Regions from separate parts of the Weizmannia agrestimuris genome, predicted to be linked through region 2. Evidence: riboswitches for the same ligand, from Rfam matches in the RefSeq annotation. Region 2 holds a riboswitch; the other holds the start of a gene.

Region 1 (7,807 bases), on a different contig from region 2:
CTTTTTTACCCGTAAAAAAGAGGAGTCCGGAATTGTGGTGAATGCAGTGCAGCAAGAGGCCGTAAAGCAAACGGAAGGTCCGCTTTTGCTTTTGGCTTCCCCTGGCTCCGGAAAAACGACAACCGTCATCATGCGGATCGGCTATTTAATTGAAGAAAAAGGGGTGGCGCCTGCACGGATTAAAGCCATTACGTTCAGCCGTGCCGCTGCCGCTGACATGAAAGACCGGTTCCAAAAGCTTTTTCCGAATCTTCCGCCCGTTGATTTTTCAACGATCCACAGCCTTGCTTTTGAACTCGTTCGCGTTTTTTTTCAGACGGACCAATGTCCCTTTCTTGCTGATTGAAGGCGAGGCGGGGCCGTACCATAAGAAAAAAATTTTGCGGGATGTATACAAGGCCATTAACGGGGAGAGGATCACGGAAGACCAGCTGGAGGAACTGCAGACGTATATCAGCTACATCAAAAACAAGATGATCCCGCCTGCAAAATGGGGGAAGATTGCGACAGGTGTGCCGGAAGCTGCCCGGATTTTAAAAGAGTATGAGGCGTTTAAAAAGCAGGGTACCGGACAGCTGCTTCTTGATTTTGATGATATGCTGATATATGCGAATGAAATATTAAGGCGTGATCCGGATCTTCTCCGTATGTATCAGGGGCGTTATGACTATGTGCTGACGGATGAGAGCCAGGATACGTCCATGGTACAGCATGCCATTGTTGAAAAGCTTGTGCGCCGGCATCGCAATTTGTGCGTTGTCGCCGATGATGATCAGTCAATATACAGCTGGCGGGGTGCGGAGCCGTCCTACTTCCTAAATTTTAATAAAGTGTATCCGGATGCGAAAATTTTATTTATGGAACAAAATTACCGGTCATCTCAAGAGGTTGTCACGACTGCCAACCTGTTTATCAAGCGCAACAAGCACCGCTATGATAAAAACATGTTCACGGAAAACCCACCTGCCGGGCCGATTCGGTTTGTGCGCCTGCCAGATTATAAATACCAGGCAAAATATTTGGCCCAGAACATTGTCGTGTCCGAAAATTTTTCGGAAATTGCCGTGCTGTACCGGAACAATATGTCTTCGATTGCCCTGATCAATGAATTTGACCGGGAAGGGATTCCGTTTTATCTCAAAGATACCGACAATCGCTTTTTCTCCCACTGGGTCGTCCAGGATATTTTGAATGTGATGCGGCTTACGTTTACCGATAAACGGGCGGATATCCTCGCGCAGGTCCATTCGAAATTGGACGGTTATATTACGAAACAACAGATGGAAGCGGTAAAGGGGATCCGTAATAACCAGTCTGTTTTTGACAATTTGGTGCGTTATGCAAATTTGAAGGATTACCAGGTCCAAAAAGTGCGTAAAGTAAAGGAGACACTTCGGGAAATGCGGGGCATGCCGCCGCTGGATGCGATTCATGTCATCCGCGGCAGGCTCGGCTATGAAAAAGCACTCGAAAACATGTGCAAGAAATTCGGATTCCGGAAAGAGTATTTGATCGGCGTTTTAAATACGCTCGAAGACATTGCGGATACACTTGTGACAATGGAAGAGTTTGCTGCAAGGCTGAAGCATTTGGCGCACATTTTAAAAACGGCGAAAGGGAACAAAGGCCGGCATGCTGTGACGCTTTCGACGTTCCACAGTTCAAAAGGTTTGGAGTTTGAAAAGGTGTATATGATTGATCTCGTGGATGGGATCATTCCCGGGGACGATGAAAAAGAAAATGATTTACTGATGGAAGAATCGGTCCGTCTTTTTTATGTGGCAATGACGCGCGCGAAAAAGTCGCTGGAAATGGTCAGCTATGAAAAACGCAACGGAAGCCGGACAATGGACTCGCCGTTTGTGGCAGCAGTGAAGGGAATTGTCAACAATGTTGAAAAGGCGGAAAAAACGAAACCAGACATAGAAGTTGTCCGGATCGGCAAAAAGACGGTCTCCATCCCGCAGAACCCGAATGCCATTAAGGATGCATCCGCTTTTGTGGCCGGTAAAAAAATCCGGCACCGTGTGTTTGACCATGGTGAAATTGTAGATATCGATGGCGACACCCTTGCCATCCGGTTTGAAAAACGGATGGTGAAACTGTCTGCTCTCACCTGCATCGAAAAGGGGCTGCTCGAGGAAGCCGATTCGTAATCGTGTGAGGAAAAACGGAAGCGAATATAAAAAATGCCGGGAGATTCCCGGCATTTTTTATACCCCTGACCGCCGTGACAGAGGGAAGGGATTCAGCGATCACGTCCTGTGCCCCTTTTCACTGAATGGGAACGCCCCAGGCCATTTGGATGATTGTAACAAAGGCCCCATCCGGTTGGTGCCACGAGGCCCCGTGCAAATGGGAGCAGAGCCTCCTTGCTGTTTGACAGAATTTCCGATATTACTGCTCGCGGATGCTGTTTTCCTGCAGTTTTCTTTTTTTCCTCCAAATCAGCAGCTGTTCTGTCAAAATGCCGACCACAGATCCAAGGATTAAGCCGTTGTTTAAAAAAGTAGCGATCATCATTGGCAAATGTTCGGTCGCATGAGCCGGCAAAAACATCGCCCCGATTCCGACCAGGAAGGAGATGCCTGCTGTTGTGTGGGCAATCTCTTTGTCCGGGCTTTTTTCAAGATCATTTAAGGCAAGGCCAACCAATTGTGTGAAGACCACAAAGGTAACGGCATAACCAACCGGCGCGGGAATCGCAGACATGATATGCACGAGCGGTGGCAGCAGAGCAATGATGGAAACGAAACAAGCACCATACAAAAATGGTTTCAGCACTTTTATACCGGTTTGTGCAACATAGCCTGCCGCTGCTGCAATCGGAACCGCACCGACAGCGGAAAAGATGCCGGCAAGCAGCTGGTTGATGCCGGATATGAACAGACTGCTCCGCACCCGCTCTTGGCGGACTCCCGTCACATTTCCCATGACGCGCACAGACGTAATCATATTCGCAGTTAACAAAAGCCCGATGAATACACCGGTTGTGACGGCACCGGAATCAAAACGCGGTTTTCCAAAATCAAACACAGCGGGAAGAGAGAACCAGCTTTCCCCAAATGTAATAGCCGGTGCTTCACCGAAAAGCGCGAACAAAATCCAGCCACAAATCAAGCCGAGCATGATCGAATATTGCTTGACCCACGGTTTCTTTACATGGCCAAAATAGAATGTAAGCAATACGGTGACAAGGCTCAAAACGGCAACAAGCGGCCGGACTTCCTGATGGGCACCCGTAATGCCGAGCATCCCTTTCATAAAAGAGCCGCTCAACTGCAGCACCAAAAGCAGCAAATAGATAAATGTTACTACCGGCGTAAACAGTTTATTTAATTGGTCCACAAAGCCGGTAAAAGCGAGTAGAAAGAAAAAGATGCCGGTTACAATCAGTGCGCCTGCCAAATATTGCAGAGATTCAGTGCTTGAACTGTACAAGCTGCCGACAAGCCCTGCATAAATGGCAAACACGCTCCACCACAGCCCGGCCGGCCCTTCATTGATCGGCATTCTGTGGCCGAAAATGCCTTGCAAAAGTCCGCCGATCCCGAGCACAAAAAGCGTCCGCTGCACAAACAGGGCAGTCTCACCCGCACTGAAATGGAAAGCATCCGCAATCGCAATCGGGGCCGCGATCGACCCGGCGATCATAAATGCCATCCACTGCAGCGACGAAATCAATGTTTTCATAGACACACCGTTCTTTCCGTTCAAAAAATGGAAAATACCAGTAAATATAATTATAGCAAAACAGGTTTTACATTTTAAACATAAAACACTTCGCCGACGGGGGAGGGATAGCGGGCATGGCGGACAGCGGCATAAACAGGGGTTGCAAACCGGACGGGGCGCGGGTTAAGCCATGTTTTTTGCCTCTATTTAAATGATATATATGTGGCAGGGGCTAAGCTATGTTTGGATCCGCAAAAAATTTCTGATCGATCTTCATGCAGAACGCTTTTTGTATGAACTTGTCACTAAAAGAGTTTGCGGCTGCCTTCACTTAGGCGTGCTATCTCGAAAAAAGTTATGATGGATAATTTTTGCTGGTGCTGTGTGGTAGCGACATGGCCGGTTATGTTAAGGAATCGAGCAAAAAAGGTGTTGTTCCTTAACATAGAGGCCGTCTATGTTGAGGAAGCGAGGTCAAAAGGCGTTGTTCCTTAACATAGAGCCCGTCTACGTAAAGGAAGCGAGCGAAAAAGGTGCTGTTTCTTAACATAGAGCCCGTCTACGTAAAGGAAGCAAGCAAAAAAGACGTTGTTTCTTAACATAGAGTGCGTCTACATTAAGGAAGCGAGGTAAAAAGACATTGTTCCTTAACATAGAGGCCGTCTACGTTAAGAAAGTTCGGTAAAAAGATGTTGTTTCTTAACATAGAGGTCGTCTACGTAAAGGAAGCGCGGTAAAAAGACGTTGTTTCTTAACATAGAGCGCCTCTACATTAAGGAAGCGAGCAAAAAAGGCACTGTTCCTTCAAATAGAAGCGTCTATGTTCATTCTTTGCCAAAATTTGTTTGGGTAAAAACAATCCGGGCAATGGATCCCTTGCCCGAAAACATTCCTTATTCTGTGACGCTTACGCTGGCGCTGGCAACTGCCCGTTTGTGTCTTCTGATTGTATAGAAAATGAGGATGGCCCATATTGCCGCAATGGCTGTATAGGTAACGCCGTACCAGCCGCTACCGGCGCCCGCCATTTTTAATAAAGTTTGCACGTTGCTGAACACAATCATGCCGCTGACAATGACAGCCAGCAAATGAGCCGGCAGGATTTTAACCAGATAGGCTGCAATCGGCGCGGCGATCAGGCCGCCAAGCATGAGGGCGATCGTCCAAATCCAGTTAATTTGCATAGCGCCGAGGGATAAGAGGAAACCGATGCTTGATGCCAAGGATACAGCAAATTCACTAGTATCCACCGAGCCGATCACTTTCCGCGGTTCGATGTCATTTCTGGACAGCAAAGCCGGTGTGGCGATAGGGCCCCAGCCGCCGCCCCCCGTTGCATCAAAAAATCCTGCGACAAAGCCAAGTGGGATAAAAAATATGTTTGACCTGGTTTGCTTTTTGACTTTCGACGCCCCGCGCGTATTGAACAGAAACCGGGTAAGAATATAGAGGCCAAGGGCGATCAGAAAAATAGAAATGTACGGTTTTAATGTGCTTGCAGGAAGATGGCTAAGCACGGTTGCCCCGAGAAAGGCGCCGACAGCTCCAGGTACAACCAGTTTCCAAATGATCCCTTTATCGACATTCCCAAATTTCATATGTGAAACTCCGGAAGCCGCCGTTGTAAAAACTTCCGCCAAATGCACAGAAGCTGACGCGACAGCCGGCGCAATCCCGAAAGCTAGCAAAAGTGAGGTTGAAGTCACCCCGTAACCCATTCCAAGAGATCCATCCACCAATTGCGCGGCAAGGCCGACAAGTGCTAAGACAATTAATTTTTGCATGTTCATGTTCCCCGCTTTCTTCATCCATAAATTTGATTCATCCTGATGTAGAGGAATTATACGCATCAGGGCCTATCCTGGTTCAAACGGCCGGCCTTGCAGAAATAAAAAATCTTTCCGCCATTTTTACGGAAAGACAGCGAGTAAAGGATAAGCGCTTATCTTCCAAAATGGTACCCATTTTGCTGGAATTGGCACCTTGCTGCTCGCTGCAGGTTGCCGGACTTCATAGGGCCAGATCCCTCCGTCGCTCTTGATAAGTTATTTGTTGTTTAAAATTTTATCAGAAAATAAATGGAAGTCAATATAATTATTTCAAGTTTTTTTATCGGATTTATACGAATGGGGGGATAAAGAAAAAAACTTCCCATCAGATCACGCTCTGTCGGGAGTTTTTTTCTTTACGCTGGATTGGTTTTAAAAAGCAGGTCATCAGGATCAGGCGGGGCATCATGGCCGCTTTCATTTGCTTCACAAAACGAAAAAGAGTCCAAACGGGTTAGCAGGCCGTCCCATTCTGGCAGTTTGTACGAGCTGCACACCCGTGCCTGCCCCCTTCCCGCCCAGAAAACGGTTTAATCAACCCCGCTTGTTTGTGCCCGCTTATCGCACAGTTGATTTCTGTCCTTTCCCTGCCTAAGGGAACCGGTTTTATCAACACAGCCGGCTGGAGCCTATTCCTTTGCTTTAATTCTCAGTGACAAGACGACGAGCACGATTAAAATAGCGAGGCAGACGCTTGTTCCAATCGGGTTGCCTCCGCCCAGCAAAAAGGACAGGAAAATGCCTGCCAGTGCAAGCAGCGCAATCCAGACCATGAAAGGATACCCTTTTACACGGAAGGAAGGCAATTTTGCATACGACTTCCGGAGTCGCAGTTCGGCTGCACAGATGGCGATCCAAACAAGGACGACGGTAAATCCCGGAATGGTCATCAAATAGCTGATGACCTCATCCGGCGTAAGATAGGCCAGAATCACGCCGGCTAAAATAAACAGCGAGGTCAGCAAAATACTGATCAGCGGGACGCCTTTCCGGGAAATTTTTAAAAAGGCGCGTGGCGCTTCTCCGGACTGCGCCATGTTAAACAGTGTGCGCGAAGTGGCATAAATGCCGGAATTGGCGGCAGAAAGAACGGCCGTCAAGAGCACAAAATTCATCACATGGGCGGCAGCGGGGATCCCTGTGCGGCTGAATACCTGTACAAACGGGCTTTCCACGGAAGAAACCTGGTTCCATGGGATAATGCCGCAAATGACCAGGATTGGCAAAATATAAAAAAGCATGACGCGGACAACGGTCTGTTTAATGACACGCGGCAACACTTTCTCGCTGTCTTTTGTTTCCGAAACGGTAACACCGATCAGTTCCGCGCCGCCGTATGAAAACATAACGATCAGAAAAGCGCTGAACGTACCGTGAAGCCCGTTCGGGAAAAAACCGCCGTGCGCGGTATAGTTAGACACCGTGGAAGATGTCCCGGGGAATAAACCGAATAAAATCAGAGCACCAAGCAGGATAAAAACGATCAACGTGATGATTTTAATGCCGGCAATCCAAAATTCAAATTCGCCGTAGTACTTCACTTCAATTAAATTGATGCCGACCACGAAAGCAGCACAGAGCAAACTGAGTAGCCATAGTGGCGCTTGGGGAACCCAGAATTGCAGGAAGCTCCCGGCTGCAAGCAGTTCCACAACTGTAACAATGACCCAGTTGATCCAGTACAGCCAGCCAATAATGAAAGAAACCCGGCTGCCGAACGCTTTGTGGATCAGATTTTGGACGTTGAGGCCGGGGTGGACGAGTGCCATTTCCCCAAGTGCTGACATGACAATGAATAAAAGTGCGCCGCCGATCAGGTAAGAAACGGCAACACTCGGGCCGGCAAGGCTGACGGTATCGGAGCTGCCTTTAAAAATGCCGGTTCCGATCATCCCGGCCAATGCGATGAACTGGACATGCCTTGGTGATAAGCCTTTTTGCAAATGATGTTGGTTTTTCTCCATTTCTATCAATCTCACTTTTCTGTTTTAGATAAACGCTTTTCAGTGCTAAAGCATTTATTCTATTTTAGCAGAAAAAAAGGAATATTGATATACAAAAAAATGGAATCGCCGGATGACAGATGTACCCGCATTTCACCAAAGCAAAATGTAAAAAAACGACGGGGCACCACTCATCGTAGCAACTCGCCGTTCTGTTTAATATGTGTCCCGGGATGGTTGCCGAAGCGCTGAATATCCATATTTAGCATGTCGTTCTGTTTAATTTTTGCTCCGGGATGGGCCGGAAGCAGAGGAAAATGCGCAGACGTGCCCTCTTTTCTGCTTACTTTTTATCAAACC
Region 2 (7,807 bases):
ACTTTTACACAAGAAGGAGCTGGCCGAGTTTAGTAAATTTGATGAAGCCGGAACAATTATAAATTGTATGTTAGCTCGTTTAAAGGCTGAATTGAATTGGGACTTTCGCCAAGACCGCGAGTTTATTCAGGCGCTAACGCTGCATATCCGTCCTGCAATGAACCGATTGCGGTACAAAATGAATATCCGGAATCCGTTATTAAACGATATAAAGAAAAAATACCCGGCTGCGTTTGAAGGCGCCATTATTGCCAGCAAATGTATAGAAGAGTATTTGCAAATGGAAGTGGTTGAAGATGAAATTGCCTATATTGCGCTGCATATCGGTGTTGCTCTTGAACGAATGAAATTAAACAAGAAAAAAATAAAAAAAGTACTAATCGTTTGCGCATCGGGCGTAGGGAGTGCAAAATTACTATCCTACCGATTGCAAAATTTGTATGGCCAAGAAATTGAAATTGCCGATACGATTAATTATTACAATTTATCATCATATGATTTATCTTTTATTGACTTGATCATTAGCACTGTGCCTATAAAGGAGGATTTTGGCGTCCCGGTCCAAGTTGTGAATACTTTTTTGGAAGACAAAGACATTCAAGCTATAAATGGTTTTTTATCTAGGACGCAAAATGTGGCAGAAAAATATTTACATCCTTCAAGAATTTTTCTCCAACTGGCATTGCAGGATAAGGAAAGCGTGATTCGATTTTTATGTGATGAACTGTATAAGCAGAAGCTTGTACCGAAGGATTATGTAAACCTTGTTTTAGAAAGGGAGTCGATTACGCCAACCTGTTTTGGAAATCTCGTAGCCATTCCCCATCCAATGGTGCCCGTAACGAAGGAAACGTTTTGGACAGTATGTACGCTAAAAAGCCCTATCCATTGGCATGGACAGCAAATGGTTCAATTTGTTTGTTTGTTGAATATTAAAGAAGGCACGCAAACGGATTTAGATGATATGTATAAAAAGCTCATTTCGATTATCGAAAACAGGTCTGTTGTGCAAAAAATCATCAAAAGCAAAACGGCTGATGAGTTAATGGCATTTATAAAATAATTGAGCCCCGTATCGCCACCATTTGTAAGAAGAATATTTTTCCCAGCCATTTCCCCGAAGGAGACTTTACCCGCCATCCGCGTTATAAAGCACAAAACTTGTCCGGTTTTGTGCTTTATATTTCCTGGAGAAAACCTTACATAAAAACAAAAAGTTTGTGAATATTCTTTACATCTTCCTTGCCCTGTGCGGTTTTCTAAAGGATAATATTTGTAACCTGCAGCAGAAGGAGTAAAGACACGTGAAAACTTAAAAATGAGGAGTGAGCAAATGAAAACGGTCCAACTGAACAGCCGGATAGCTTTCGGCCAACGTCTACCGCTTGTATTGATTGCCGGCCCGTGCGTAATTGAAAGTGAAACGATGGCCATGGAAACAGCCGCAACCCTTCAAACCATTGCCGGAAAACTCGGCATTCCTTTCGTTTTTAAAGCTTCTTTCGACAAAGCCAACCGATCATCCATTTTTTCCAAACGGGGCCCGGGACTGGAAAAAGGGCTCGAAATACTTGACCGGATTAAAAATGTATTTGGCGTACCGGTCACGTCCGATATTCATGAGCCGCACCAGGCAAAAGCAGCCGGGGAAGTGCTCGACATACTGCAAATCCCCGCTTTCCTTTGCCGCCAGACCGATTTGCTGCTTGCCGCCGCCGCGACGGGCAAAACCGTGAATGTCAAAAAAGGGCAGTTTTTGGCGCCTTGGGATATGAAAAACGTCATTCAAAAACTGGAGGAATCCGGCACCGACAAAATTCTTCTTACAGAACGCGGTTCGACATTCGGCTACAATAACCTGGTGGTGGATATGCGTGCACTTCCGGAAATGCGCAGATTAGGGTATCCGGTCGTGTTTGACGCCACCCATAGTGTCCAAATACCGGGCGGAAATGGGACTTCAACAGGCGGAAAGCGTGCGTTTGTCCCGTATCTCGCAAGGGCAGCGGCGGCTTGCGGGATCGATGCGTTGTTTCTAGAAGCCCATCCTGATCCGGACCAGGCCTGGTCGGATGGCCCGAATATGGTGAAACTGGATGATCTTGAAGAAATGTTAAAGCCAGTTATTGAAATTGATCGCATGATAAAAGAACAAACGGCAGCAAACATTCATTAACGGAGGTGAATAGGATGTTAAAAGATTTCAAACGAAGCATCAATTATGTCGAAAGCGTCCGTGAAGTGCTGGAAAAAGAGGCCAATGAGATTTTAAAGCTGAAGGACCGGATCAATTTTCGTATAAATGAAGGCATTGAAATGATATTGGCGTGCGAAGGCAGAGTCATTTTTACAGGAATGGGGAAATCGGGCATCATCGGCCGGAAACTTGCTTCCACATTTGCAAGCACCGGTACCCCGGCATTTTTCCTTCACCCGGGAGAAGCACTGCACGGCGATCTTGGAAAAATAACAAAAGAAGACATCCTCATTGCCATTTCCAACAGCGGGGAAACGTCGGAAATATTAAATATGATCCCTTCCATCAAAAGGATCGGCGCAAAAATGATTGCCATTTCTGGTTCACGCAAGTCGACACTGGCGCGGCGTTCGAATCTGGTGATGGATATCGGGGAAGTTGAGGAAGCGTGCCCGCTCGGCCTTGCCCCGACTTCTACAACTACCGTCACGCTTGCACTCGGGGATGCGATTGCGGTTGCCCTTTTGAAGGCAAGGGATTTTAAACCTGAAAACTTTGCGCTTTTCCATCCCGGTGGCTCGCTTGGCCGGCGTTTGCTTCTCACGGTTGGCCATGTGGCTAAACGGAAAAGGATGAACCCGGTTGCCGGAATGGACACCGGCATAAAGGAAGCATTATTTATGATGACGGAAGCGGGGGCGGGGGCTGTTTCAGTTATTGACGATCGGGGACGGCTGGCCGGCATTTTAACGGACGGCGATATCCGGCGTGAGCTTTTAAACGGCCATGAAGTACTGGATAAAAAAGTAGCAGATTTGTATACAAAATATCCGGTTTGCGTCAGTGAGCATCAGCTGGCAGCGGAAGCATTGCGGATAATGGAAGACCACGCTTTCAAGGTGCTTCCGGTTGTTACCGGCCAGAAACCGGTTGCCATGCTCCATATTCAGGATTTGGTCCAGACTATATAAGCAAAATAACAAGAATAAGCAAAATAACAAGAAAAAATTTTTTGACTGGATAGAGCGGATTCATAAAGAATCCCGCTTTTTTTGGTGGTTGCCGCCAATATGTGCAGCAGCAGTTTGTTTTTTCGGTGACACCACGCAAAAATTTCGGTGACAATGGCGCTGCGGCCTATTAAAATAGGTGATAAGATCTTGTGAATTAACGGGGGAGGGATTGTTTTGTTAAGGGTAAACAATGTGTCAGTAGAGATAGAGAAGTCAAAAATTTTGGAAGATATAAGTTTTTCTGCTGAACCAGGGGAGATTATTGGCCTGGTTGCTCCAAATGGATCCGGCAAGACGACGCTTTTAAATGCGATATCCAACCTGATTCCTGCTTCAAAAGGCGAAATTAGTATTTACGGCATGAATTATAAAATGCATCGGGAAAAAATCCTTAAAAAAATATTTTTTTTGCAAGACCATACAGTATTGTATCCAAATTTAACAGGGAGAGAGCATTTAAAACTTGTACAAAGATTATGGGAGAGCAAACAAGAATGTGGCGCTGTTATTGAAAAATTAAGCATGGGTTCCTATATCGACAAAAGGGTTTCAAAATATTCGCTTGGCATGCAGCAAAGGCTGCTATTTGGGATGTGCTTGATCAGTTCTTGTGATTTGCTATTGATGGACGAGCCGATGAATGGGCTGGACCCATCCAATATTAAACTGATAAGCAAATCCATTAAGCAACTTAGAGATGAAAATAAAATTGTATTTTTTTCTTCCCATATTCTGAACAATGTTGATGAATTATGTGATCGTGTCATCTTTTTAAAGCAAGGAAGAATGGTTTACGAAAGCAGAAAAAATAATCCGGACTTTAATAAATACATCATCATTAAGTTAGAGAATGGGAATGATGCGGATAAAGTTCTTTCCCTATTTAAAGATGAAGAAATTAAAAATGCCACAGCCAATGAAGTATGGGCGGAGATAGATTCGAGTAAAAGCTCCTTTGTGGTAAATCAGGCATTCGAACAAGACATGAAATTTAAATCATTTTTCATAGGGCAAAAAGGCAGCCAACTAATTTATGAGGAAATATACGAAGGTGAAGATAAATGGGGCTAATCAAATTAGAGACATTGCGATTCATTAGAAATAAAAAAAATTTGACTGTTTTTATTGCTGCTATTTTGATTGTTTTCATTTTGTTTGCAATTACTTTCGTGGGAGCAAAGAGAATGGACCCGCTCAATGAATATCAGGATAACAAATCCTCACTGGAAAATGCCATTTCACACATGGAATCAAATCCAAATAAGAGTGAAGCAAAGAAGAAAGCACTTGCGGGTTTGCAGGAGGAGTTACGCCTTCGTACAGAACAAATACAAGCTCATGAAGCAGGGGATTGGAAGCAAGAACTGAAATTGCAGATCGCTTTAGATAAAAAATTAATTGCTGGGATTAATGCCGGAACAATTGTTTTTGGTAATAAAAAAATTGTTCCGCAGACAGAAAAAGCAATACAGCTCAATACCATTCTGCTTAAACAAAATATTCATCCGGTAATAGAGTCGTTCGAAACCCCGGGTATTAACTTTACATATCGTATTCTTTTTTACGTATTCCCGTTCTTAATGCCTCTTCTCATTGCAGTTTTAATTGGTGATATTTCAACAAGAGACAAACAAGGCGGTATTAATCATTTTGTAAATGTTTTGCCAGTGAAGCTCAAGAAAATATTGGATGCGAGAATCTTCACTTCATTTGTTTACAGCCTTGCCATCACGATTGTTATCCTGGTTGTTGCGCTCATTATTGGTAGCATCATAAGCCATTTGGGGAGTTGGAAGTACCCTGTGGCGATCAATTTAAACGGGACAGAAGTATTGTGGATTTCAATTGCCCGGTTTTTGGGCAGATCGCTTTTACTAATCCTATGTCTTCTATTATTTATTTCTGTTTTCACGCAGTTTTTAAATACCTTTATTCGAAATCAATTGCTTCTGATGCTCGTTTTGGTGGCTTGTTTTTGTTTTGAGGAAATGATGAGCGGATTTAAGACAAAGTTGTATGCTGTTATGCATATCATCCCTTTTACATTTGTGGATGTGCCGAATATAGTGAATGGAGAAAGTGCAGCAAAATTCAGGAATGAGTATATCAATACTACAGACGGAGTCATTACGCTTCTCCTTTCATCTTTGCTGTTTTATTTTCTCACCATATGGATTATCCATAAGAAAAACAAAATTTAAAAAAAGCTTGACGAATCCGAAAAAAAGGGATAAATTGAACGTAAGCAATTTTTAGGTTCGTTGTGTAATTTCTTTTGCGGCGTTGATGGCAAATTTCATATTGGTGTTTTCTTATCAAGAGAGGTTGAGGGAATGGCCCGATGAAGCCTCAGCAACCTTCAATGCTTTTACGCGTTGAAAAGGTGCTAAGTCCTGCAAGTTATGGGATCATAACTTGAAAGATAAGAAGATGGTTCATGCACGAAAGGAATGGCCTTCTTCTTATTGGAGAAGGCTTTTTGATTTTAAGTGAGGGAGTGTCCATCATGTATCATACAGAAACAAAACTTGCACAAATCGGAAACCGCAGTGACCGCGTGACAGGTGCGGTGAACCCGCCTGTTTATTTTTCTACCGCTTACCGCCACGAAGGCATTGGGCAGTCAACCGGTTTCGATTATTCCCGTACCGGCAACCCGACGCGCCAGTTGCTTGAAGAAGCGATTGCGGATCTGGAGGGCGGGGACCGCGGGTTTGCGTGCAGTTCCGGCATGGCTGCGATTTTCACTGTTTTATCTTTGTTCCAGGCCGGCGATGAGTGGATTGTGAGTGATGATTTATATGGCGGCACCTACCGCCTGCTGGAGCAGGGATATAAAAAATGGGGGCTTTGTTGTAAGTACGTGAATACGTGCAACCCGGAAAATATTGAACAAGAAATCACCCCGAAAACGAAAGCCATTTTCCTCGAAACGCCGACAAACCCCCTCATGCAGCAGACGGATATCGGCGCAGTGGCTGAAATTGCGAAAAGGCACGGAATCCTGCTGATTGTAGACAATACTTTTTACACCCCGCTTTTGCAGCAGCCGATTAAAGAAGGCGCTGATATTGTAGTCCATAGCGCGACGAAATATCTTGGCGGGCATAACGACGTGCTGGCCGGTCTGATCGTGGCAAAGGGTGCTGAACTTTGCGAGCAGCTTTTTCTGTACCATAACGGTGCCGGCGCCACCCTCAGTCCGTTTGATTCGTGGCTTCTGATGCGCGGCATGAAAACGCTGGCGCTTAGGATGGAAAAACACGAAAAAAATGCAAAAGCTGTGGCGGCATTTTTAAGCGCGCATCCGGATGTAAAAGATGTGCTGTATCCGGGCCGCGGCGGGATGCTTTCTTTCCGTGTAAAAGAAGAATCATGGGTCGACCCGTTTTTACGCGGCCTGTCTTTGATTACATTTGCCGAAAGCCTCGGTGGGACGGAAAGTTTTATCACTTACCCGGCTACACAGACGCATGCCGACATTCCGGAAGAAAAACGGATTGCTTCAGGCGTAGACAATTGCCTTTTGCGCTTTTCAGTCGGAATTGAAAATGAACGCGATTTGCTTGCAGATATTGAAAAAGCTTTTGCCAACATTCACGAAGGGGTGCAAACACGATGACAAATGAAGATTATTCTTTTCAAACGAGGCTTTTACATAACAGCCATAAAATAGACCCGGCGACCGGTGCTGTGAGTGTACCGATCCAGCATGCTTCGACATACCACCAGGCGGACATTGACCAGTTCGGTAAATACGATTACAGCCGCTCGCTCAATCCAACGAGGGAAGCGCTCGAGGATGTCATCGCCGAACTCGAAGGCGGTGTCAAAGGTTTCGCGTTTGCTTCCGGGATGGCGGCGATTTCAACCGCGTTTCTGCTTTTGTCGGCGGGCGACCATGTTGTCATCACCGAAGATGTGTATGGCGGCACGTTCCGGATGGTGACAGAAGTCCTGACCCGGCTTGGTATTGAACATACATTTGTAGATATGACCAACCTTGAAGAAGTGCGGCAGGCCGTCCGCCCGAACACGAAAGCTTTTTATGTAGAAACCCCTTCAAACCCGCTTTTAAAAGTGACGGATATCCGGGCGGTGAGTGAACTGGCAAAGGCAACCGGGGCGCTCACCTTTGTCGACAACACCTTTTTAACGCCTGCCCTGCAGCGTCCGCTTGAACTCGGGGCGGATATCGTGCTGCACAGCGCGACGAAATTTTTAGCGGGGCACAGCGATGTCGTCGCCGGGCTTGCAGTTGTAAAAGATGAAGCATTGGCAGCGCGCCTCGGCTTTTTGCAAAATTCATTCGGGGCGGTGCTCGGCGTCCAGGATGCATGGCTCGTTTTGCGCGGGTTGAAAACGTTGCATGTGCGGCTGCTCCAATCACAGCAGTCAGCGGTGAAAATTGCACATTTTCTTGATGCGCATCCGCTTGTACGAAACGTGTATTATCCGGGGCTCGGGCACCATCCGCAGCATGCGTTGCAAAAGCTGGAGGCACAAGGGCCGGGCGCGGTATTGTCGTTTGAACTGGAAGATGAGGAAGCGCTCCGGGTATTCGTCAGCCATGTAAAAATCCCGGTCTTTGCCGTCA

What was found. A riboswitch is a leader RNA that binds a small molecule or an ion and turns the genes downstream of it on or off. The one in region 2 is predicted to bind S-adenosylmethionine.
Region 1: it holds a riboswitch for S-adenosylmethionine, as region 2 does, so the genes downstream of both, NFR98_RS14355 (sulfite exporter TauE/SafE family protein) here and NFR98_RS02905 (methionine biosynthesis PLP-dependent protein) in region 2, are expected to answer to the same signal.

Annotation. Positions count from the first base shown of each region.
Region 1 is NZ_CALPDC010000057.1:2,972-10,778, reverse strand. Features, by position in the region: partial or broken gene NFR98_RS14365 (ATP-dependent helicase) at 1-2,156, shown strand, start outside; gene NFR98_RS14360 (purine/pyrimidine permease) at 2,398-3,693, opposite strand; gene NFR98_RS14355 (sulfite exporter TauE/SafE family protein) at 4,569-5,525, opposite strand; SAM riboswitch class I at 5,615-5,722, opposite strand; gene NFR98_RS14350 (amino acid permease) at 6,134-7,468, opposite strand; gene nfsA (oxygen-insensitive NADPH nitroreductase) at 7,791-7,807, opposite strand, start outside.
Region 2 is NZ_CALPDC010000003.1:73,887-81,693, reverse strand. Features, by position in the region: gene NFR98_RS02930 (BglG family transcription antiterminator) at 1-1,063, shown strand, start outside; gene kdsA (3-deoxy-8-phosphooctulonate synthase) at 1,334-2,176, shown strand; gene NFR98_RS02920 (KpsF/GutQ family sugar-phosphate isomerase) at 2,191-3,168, shown strand; gene NFR98_RS02915 (ABC transporter ATP-binding protein) at 3,385-4,281, shown strand; gene NFR98_RS02910 (ABC-2 family transporter permease) at 4,272-5,411, shown strand; SAM riboswitch class I at 5,520-5,639, shown strand; gene NFR98_RS02905 (methionine biosynthesis PLP-dependent protein) at 5,717-6,832, shown strand; gene metC (cystathionine beta-lyase) at 6,829-7,807, shown strand, end outside.